Regions from separate parts of the Cupriavidus sp. SK-3 genome, predicted to be linked through region 1. Evidence: predicted binding sites of a transcription regulator. Region 1 holds the regulator's gene; the other holds the start of a gene.
The links. Region 1 encodes NrdR, which represses ribonucleotide reductase genes. Its sites were predicted from a motif close to CACNANATNTNGTG; they were not measured.
Positions count from the first base shown of each region.

Region 2: the regulator NrdR is predicted to act here: its motif matches at 1,790-1,803, upstream of CF70_RS32315 (ribonucleoside-diphosphate reductase subunit alpha).

Region 1 covers NZ_JFJV02000102.1:138,402-142,571, reverse strand. Annotated here, with positions in the region: gene ybgC (tol-pal system-associated acyl-CoA thioesterase) at 1-397, opposite strand, end outside; ZMP/ZTP riboswitch at 560-662, shown strand; gene glyA (serine hydroxymethyltransferase) at 785-2,032, shown strand; gene nrdR (transcriptional regulator NrdR) at 2,191-2,658, shown strand; gene pilV (type IV pilus modification protein PilV) at 2,839-3,426, shown strand; gene CF70_RS10640 (PilW family protein) at 3,426-4,170, shown strand, end outside.
Region 2 covers NZ_JFJV02000291.1:59,286-63,455, reverse strand. Annotated here, with positions in the region: gene CF70_RS32325 (sigma-54-dependent transcriptional regulator) at 1-904, shown strand, start outside; gene ampD (1,6-anhydro-N-acetylmuramyl-L-alanine amidase AmpD) at 897-1,514, shown strand; gene CF70_RS32315 (ribonucleoside-diphosphate reductase subunit alpha) at 2,016-4,170, shown strand, end outside.

The DNA of each region.
Region 1 (4,170 bases):
CGGTCTTGATGGTTGCTAGGACGGGAGCGGGAATGGGCGTCGGGCGAAATGTGGTGCGATCGACACATCCGACCCGGATGGCGCCGGTAGCCAGCAATTGCTCACCACGCCAGGCTTCCTGGGCGAATTGGACAGACGCTGGACCAACCCGTTCAATCCGGGTCCGGATCTCAAGCATGTCGTCCAGACGGGCGGGGGCATTGTAGTCCACCGCCGTGCTTCTGACGATGAAGACGACACCGGTCTCATCGGCCAGCGCTTGCTGTTCGACGCCAAGCGAGCGCAGCCACTCGGTCCGGGCGCGCTCGAAGAACTTCAGGTAATTGGCGTAGAACACCACGCCGCCTGCGTCGGTGTCTTCCCAGTACACCCGCAAGGCCCACACATTGTTGCTCATGGCCGCGATTGTAACGGACAGCCGGCCCGACCCGGTGTATACCCTCGCCCGACATTACAACAATTACATTACCTGACAGACTAGCCGTTGACTTTCGGGCGGCGAGCCCTCTCCGCCGTCTTGCAGCGAGCCAGCGCCTCGCGTTAAACTGCCGCCAACCATTCCATCTTGCGCGACTGGCGAAGTCAGTGGGCACTACCACGAGGAAGCGCAAGTTTCTCTGGCGCGATGTATCAAGCGCCTGCCGCTCGCCTGGGCAGCGAATGGGAAGCAGGGTGCGCCCTGCGCCGGACTAGCCACGCTTTCCGGCGCTGGTCGCATGTGCCTTCCCCGCGCGCCCTACCCCGAAGCCGATTCGGATCTCCTTTTTTCAGACGAGTTTTCGCCATGTTCGAACGCAGCCGCTATACGATCGACCAGATCGACCCCGAGATTTTTGCCGCTATCCAGAAGGAAGACCAGCGCCAGGAAGAGCACATCGAGCTGATCGCCTCGGAAAACTACACCTCGCCGGCCGTGATGGCCGCCCAGGGTTCGCAACTGACCAACAAGTACGCTGAAGGCTATCCCGGCAAGCGCTACTACGGTGGCTGCGAGTACGTCGACGTCGTCGAGCAGCTCGCCATCGACCGCGTCAAGCAACTGTTCGGCGCCGAAGCCGCCAATGTGCAGCCCAACTCCGGCTCGCAGGCCAACCAGGGCGTGTTTTTCGCCACCCTGAAGCCGGGCGACACCATCATGGGCATGAGCCTGGCCGAAGGCGGCCACCTGACCCACGGCATGGCGCTCAACATGAGCGGCAAGTGGTTCAACGTGGTGAGCTACGGCCTGGACGCCAACGAAGACATCGACTACGTTGCGCTGGAAAAGCTGGCACAGGAAAAGAAGCCCAAGCTGATCATCGCCGGCGCCTCGGCCTTCGCCCTGCGCATCGACTTCGAACGCATCGCCAAGGTTGCCAAATCGATCGGCGCCCTGTTCATGGTCGACATGGCCCACTACGCCGGCCTGATCGCCGCCGGCGAGTACCCGAACCCGGTTCCGCACGCCGACTTTGTCACCACCACCACCCACAAGAGCCTGCGCGGCCCGCGCGGTGGCGTGATCCTGATGAAGGCCGAGCATGAGAAGGCCATCAACTCGGCCATCTTCCCCGGCATCCAGGGCGGCCCCCTGATGCATGTGATTGCCGGCAAGGCCGTGGCCTTCAAGGAAGCCCTGTCGCCCGAGTTCAAGACCTACCAGCAGCAAGTGGTCAAGAACGCCCGCGTCATGGCCGAAACCCTGACCGAACGCGGCCTGCGCATCGTCTCGGGCCGCACCGAGAGCCACGTGATGCTGGTCGACCTGCGCGCCATGCAGATCACCGGCAAGGAAGCCGAAAAGGTCCTGGGCGAAGCGCACATCACCGTCAACAAGAACGCCATCCCCAACGACCCGGAAAAGCCCTTCGTCACCTCGGGTATCCGCCTGGGCTCGCCGGCCATGACCACCCGTGGCTTCAAGGAAGACGAAGCCCGCGTGGTGGCCAACCTGGTCGCCGACGTGCTTGAGAATCCGCACGACCTGGCCAATATCGCCAGCGTGCGCGAGCAAGTGGCAGCCCTGACCAAGCGTTTCCCGGTCTACGGCTGATCCCCCTGCGCCACCCGCCCACGCGCGGGTGGCCGGCAGTCCGCCGCGGCGCGCCAGCGCTGCCGGCGGGCCTTGCCAACCCAGCCCAGCGCGACACAGAATGAAAAGACGCTGCTCGCGCAGCACGCGCCCCGGTTCAAACTTCGAGGTGGTCAGGCATGAAATGCCCCTTTTGCGCTCATTCCAATACCCAGGTCCTGGACACGCGCATGTCCGAAGAAGGCGATACAGTCCGCCGTCGCCGCCGCTGCGAATCCTGCGACCGCCGCTTCACCACCTATGAGCGGATCGAGCTGTTCTTCCCCGCCATCGTCAAGAAAAACGGCTCCCGCGCGGACTACACCCGCGACAAGCTGAAGGACTCGATGCGCCTGGCGCTGCGCAAGCGCCCGGTCTCCGCCGAAGCCATCGACGCCTCCATCACCCGCATCGAAGAAAAGCTGCTCGCGCTCGGCGAGAAGGAAATCCCCAGTAGCCAGGTCGGGGAACTGGTCATGCGGGAGCTGCGCCGGCTCGACAAGATCGCCTACATCCGCTTTGCCTCGGTGTACCGGAGCTTTGAAGACGTGTCGGAATTCCGCGACATGCTGGATGAGTTTTCAACGTCTACCCCACGAAAGCAGTAGAAAAAGTAACGGGAACGTTGTTTAATTCTTTCCAAACTGTGCCCTAGGCTTCACTCCTATATCTATACTTCCGCCTGGGTAGTAGTGACAAAACAATAGAACGAAGCCAAAAGAACGTAGTCTTTTCGGACGAGGGTCAGAATGGGTCAGTCAAGCTGTCGGGGGACGGCCGGCTTTGCCATGCTCGAAGCATTGGTGGCAATGGTCGTATTGGCGATTGGCGTGCTCGGGGTCGCCGGCCTGCTCCTCAATTCCTCGCGTTTTTCCCAGCAAGCCTCCTACGATACCGTTGCCATGCAGTTGGCCACCGAAATGGCCGAACGCATGCGTGCGAACACTGCCGTCTCCGGCGTGGGCGCGGCCGCCGAGGCCCTCGCGCCCAACCTGTATTTCATCGACACCCAGACCAGCCAGCTGCCCGCGCTGACGCGTAATCCCTATACGACGGCCTGCGCCAGCACGCTGCTCTCCTGCGCGCAGGACACAGCCCGCTTCGATGTGATCGAGTGGTGGAACCGGGTAGCCGCCGCCCTGCCCGGCGGCCGGGCGGTGATCTGCCGCGATACCGTTGCCTATAACCAGACGTCCGGCTTTTCCTGGGGCTGCACGGCCGCTGCAAGCGGCCGTGTCGACGATGCGCCGATCGTCATCAAGATCGGGTGGATATCGCGCCTGAGCACCAAGACGCTGGGGACCGGCGCCGATCTCGCCGACATGAACACGCGACCGCAGATCGTCATCGTCGCCACGCCCGGGACGGTGAACTGATGCGTACGCGCCGCAAGCCGTACCGGCATGCCCAGTCGGGCGTGTCGCTGGTTGAACTGATGGTCGCGATGGTCCTCGGCCTGTTGCTGACACTGGCAGCGACCGCCATATACATGGGCACCCGCACCAACTACAGCACCATCGACGACACCACCGCGCTCGACGAGAAGGGCCGTTTTGCCCTGGACACCATCGTCCGCATCGTGCGGCAGTCCGCATGGACCAACTACGCCGGCAACAGCGCGCCGGCAACAAACCCGGCAAGCGGGCCCATCGCCCAGGCGCCTGGCGGGATCATGCCGACCACCGTCGCGTTGTCACCCACGATCAGCGGCGTCGACAACTGCGCCAGCCCGGGCCAGGACGCGAGCCTCAACCTGTCGTGCCTGCCGGGCACCACCAACCCCGTGAACAAGAGCGACGTGCTGCAGGTGCGCTTTTTCGGTTCGGGCACGCCGTCGGATCGCACCGTGGCCGACAACAGCATGATCGATTGTTCCGGCAATGGCGTGGCGGAGCCACAGGCATGGGAGGACGCGGACCTTGCGCGTGGCTTCGCTCGCTTCTTCGTGGCGCCAGACCCCAAGGATCCAAGCGGCAACCCGCAACTGATGTGCGGCTATCGCGCTCGCGATGCATCCAACAAGGAAATCTCGAACACCGCGATCACCTCCGTGCCAATCATTTCCGGTGTCGAGGTGTTCCAGGTGCTGTACGGGGTCGACACCAACAATGACTACATCC
Region 2 (4,170 bases), on a different contig from region 1:
GCGCGTGCGCAAGATCGGCGCGAGCCGCGAAGAGAGCGTGGATGTGCGGGTGTTGTGCGCCAGCCACAAGGATCTCTCCGCGATGGTCGCGTCCGGCCAGTTCCGCCAGGATCTGTTCTACCGGATCAACGTGCTGGCGCTGCGCGTGCCGACGCTGCGCGAACGGCACGAAGATATCCCGGTGCTGGCGGGCGCCATCCTGGAGCACTTGGCGGTGCGCTACGGCGATCCCCATCCCAAGCGGCTTTCGGCGGCCGCACTGCAACGCCTGTCCGACTATTCGTTCCCCGGCAACGTGCGCGAACTGGAGAACCTGCTGGAGCGGGCCTACGCCTTCGCGGAAGGCGAAACCATCGAGGTGGACGACCTTGGCCCGCTGGACGCTGGCACGGGGTATTCGGCCTTGCCGCGCCCGCCTGCCTCTGTGTCTTCGGCGGATGCGGCGCCCTGGGCGGCGCCTGTTGCCTACCCAGGGGCCGGCGCGCCACCGCCGCTGCCTGCTGCGCCGGCAGCGCCGTCCGGTCTCAGGCCAGATATCCAGCATGAAGCGCCGCCGGAATCCCGATCCGGCGTGCACGCGGCTGCGCTTTCGCAGCCCGCGGCGCCAAGCCTGGGCGAAGGGGCGGGAGCGGCTTGCCGCGCGACATTCCCGATCGACCTGACCGGTCGCCTGGAAGCGCTTGAGCGCGACCTGATCCTGCAGGCGCTGCAGCAGACCGGTTTCAACCGCACCGCCGCCGCGCCGCTGCTGGGCCTGAGTTTCCGGCAATTGCGCTACCGCATCCAGCAACTTGGCATCCGCGAGGGCCGCGACGACGCGGCCGACGGTGCCGACGCCAGCGAAGCGAGGCGCGACGGCCCGATGGGTGGGCTGCTGGCCGCCGATGGAGAGCGCGATGCCTGAGCACGACAACGGCAAGTTCGCGCCCGGGCCTGGATTCCACCCGGATCCGGCCGGCTGGGTGCCCGCGGCGCGCCGCGTTCCATCGCCCAACTTCGACGCCCGGCCCGCGCACATGCCGGTCGACCTGGTGGTGATCCACAATATCAGCCTGCCGCCGGGACAGTTCGGCAGCGGCGATATCGAGGCCTTCTTCCAGAACCGCCTCGACCCGTCCCGCCATCCTTTCTTCGCGACGATCCATCAGGTGCGGGTTTCGGCGCATTTCCTGGTGACGCGGGAGGGCGAACTGGTCCAGTTCGTTTCCTGCCTGGACCGGGCCTGGCATGCCGGGCAGTCCGAATTCTTCGGCCGGCCGCGTTGCAATGACTTTTCCATCGGCATCGAAATTGAAGGCAGCGACGACCAGCCTTTCGCGTTGGCCCAATACCACACCACCTCCGCGCTGGTGCGTGCCCTGCTCGGCGCTTATCCGGTGCGCGCGGTGGCGGGGCACAGCGATATCGCACCCGGACGCAAGACCGATCCCGGCCCGCATTTCGACTGGGCCGGCTTTGCCGCCGCCGCTGGCGTGGCTCCGGGGCAGTTGCCTTACCGCAAAGACCAGCCTTGAAGCAAGCCTCAATTGCGGGGCCTGGGGGATAGCGTGAATCTGGGGAAAACCCTGATAAAGTCCGCGCCTATCGGAGTGGCCAGCCCAATCAAAAAAATTTCGCGTCACAGTGCGGTAACGCACCGTCGGGCGGGATCCCTTGAGTCGCTTGGGTTGGCGGGTATGGCGCAGCGCCGCATGCTGCGCCCGCACCGGAAATCGCGCCAAAAAAGCGCTTGTCAAGACTGGTGAATCCGCCCCATTTCACTATACTTAGTCCAGTTTTTCGCATCGACCACTAGATCTAGTGGTGCTTTCGGGGAGCCGGCCTAGGTGTGCAGTTTCCGCCGCAGCAATGGCTGCGGTCCGCCGAAGGGCCGGCGCATCACAAGAGTCCCAGCAGAATCCAGCAAAGCAGCGCGCCCTCCCGGGTAAGACCGGCCGGCGTGTCAGAGCCTTTTTGCGCATTTTGCCCGGGACTCTTTGTCACTCATAAAACACGGGTCAGAACAGGAGTTCCTCATGCAGACAGCCCAGAACGACATTTCCACCGGCGCCGCCGCCGCCGGTGCAGCAGCGAACGCGCAGTCGAGCCCCGCTACTGCCGGCGCTGGCAGCTACCAGGATTACAAGATCATCCGCCGCAACGGTGCCGTTGTGGCGTTCGAGCCGAGCAAGATCTCGGTGGCGGTGACGAAGGCCTTCCTCGCCGTCAACGGCGGGCAGGGTGCCGCTTCGGCGCGTGTGCGCGAAGTGGTCGAGCAAGTGACCCAGAACGTGGTCCGCGCCCTGCTGCGCAGCCGCCCCAACGGCGGCACCTTCCATATCGAGGACGTGCAGGATCACGTGGAACTGGCGCTGATGCGCTCGGGCGAGCATGAAGTGGCCCGCTCCTATGTGCTGTACCGTGAAAAGCGTACCCAGGAGCGCGCCCAGGCCAATGCCCAGGCAGTCGCCCGCGTGCAGGAAGGCGGCGTCACGTTCAACGTGACCGATGGCGGCGTGGCCCGCGTGCTGGACCTGAACGCGCTGCATGGCCTGATCGACAACGCCTGCTCGGGCCTTGGCGACGCCGTGAGCGCCGAGCCGATCCTGAAGGAAACGCTGAAGAACCTGTACGACGGCGTGCCGATGACCCAGGTCTACGACTCCGCCATCCTGGCCGCGCGTACCCTGATCGAGAAGGACCCGGCCTACAGCCAGGTCACCGCGCGTATCCTGCTGCACACCATCCGCAAGGAAATCCTGGGCGCCGAAGTCACCCAGACCGAAATGGTGTCGCGCTACGCCGAGTACTTCCCCAAGTTCATCGCCCGCGGCATCGAAGCCGAGCTGCTGGACGAGAAGCTGGCCACCTATGACCTGGCCCGCCTGGGCGCGGCACTGGACGCCCAGCGCGACTTCCAGTTCAACTACCTGGGCCTGCAGACCCTGTACGACCGCTACTTCCTGCACATCGAGGAAACCCGCATCGAAATGCCGCAGGCATTCTTCATGCGCGTGGCGATGGGCCTGGCACTGGGCGAGAAGGACCGCGAAGCACGCGCCATCGAGTTCTACCAGCTGCTGTCGTCGTTCGACTTCATGTCGTCCACGCCGACCCTGTTCAACTCGGGCACCCGCCGCTCGCAGCTGTCGTCGTGCTACCTGACCACCGTGTCGGACGACCTGGAAGGCATCTACGAAGCGCTGAAGGAAAACGCGCTGCTGTCGAAGTTCGCCGGCGGCCTGGGCAACGACTGGACCAATGTGCGCGCCCTCGGCTCGCACATCAAGGGCACCAACGGCAAGTCGCAAGGCGTGGTGCCGTTCCTGAAGGTGGTGAACGACACCGCCGTGGCGGTCAACCAGGGCGGCAAGCGCAAGGGCGCGGTCTGCGCCTACCTGGAGACCTGGCACCTGGACATCGAGGAATTCCTCGAACTGCGCAAGAACACCGGCGACGACCGCCGCCGCACCCACGACATGAACACGGCGAACTGGATTCCCGACCTGTTCATGAAGCGCGTGATGGAAGGCGGCGAGTGGACCCTGTTCTCGCCCGCCACCTGCCCGGACCTGCACGACCTGGTCGGCAAGGCTTTCGAAACCGCTTACCTGGGCTATGAAGCCAAGGCCGCCAATGGCGAGCTGAAGCTGTTCAAGAAGGTCCCCGCCATGCAGCTGTGGCGCAAGATGCTGGGCATGCTGTTCGAGACCGGCCATCCCTGGATCACCTTCAAGGATCCTTGCAACATCCGCAGCCCGCAGCAGCATGTGGGCGTGGTGCACAGTTCCAACCTGTGCACGGAAATCACGCTCAACACCAACGACAGCGAAATCGCCGTGTGCAACCTGGGTTCGGTGAACCTGGTGGCCCACCTGAAGCAGCAGGCCGACGGCACCCAGGTGCTCGACCACGCCAAGCTCGAGAAGACCATCCGCACCGCGATGCGCATGCTCGACAACGTGATCGACATCAACTACTACGCCGTCGAGAAGGCCCGCACCTCCAACCTGCGCCACCGCCCGGTCGGCATGGGCATCATGGGCTTCCAGGACTGCCTGCACATGCTGCGCCTGCCGTACGCCAGCGACGCCGCCGTTCAGTTCGCCGACACCTCGATGGAAGCGGTGTGCTACTACGCCTATCGCGCCTCCAGCGAGCTGGCCGAGGAACGCGGCCGCTACAGCACCT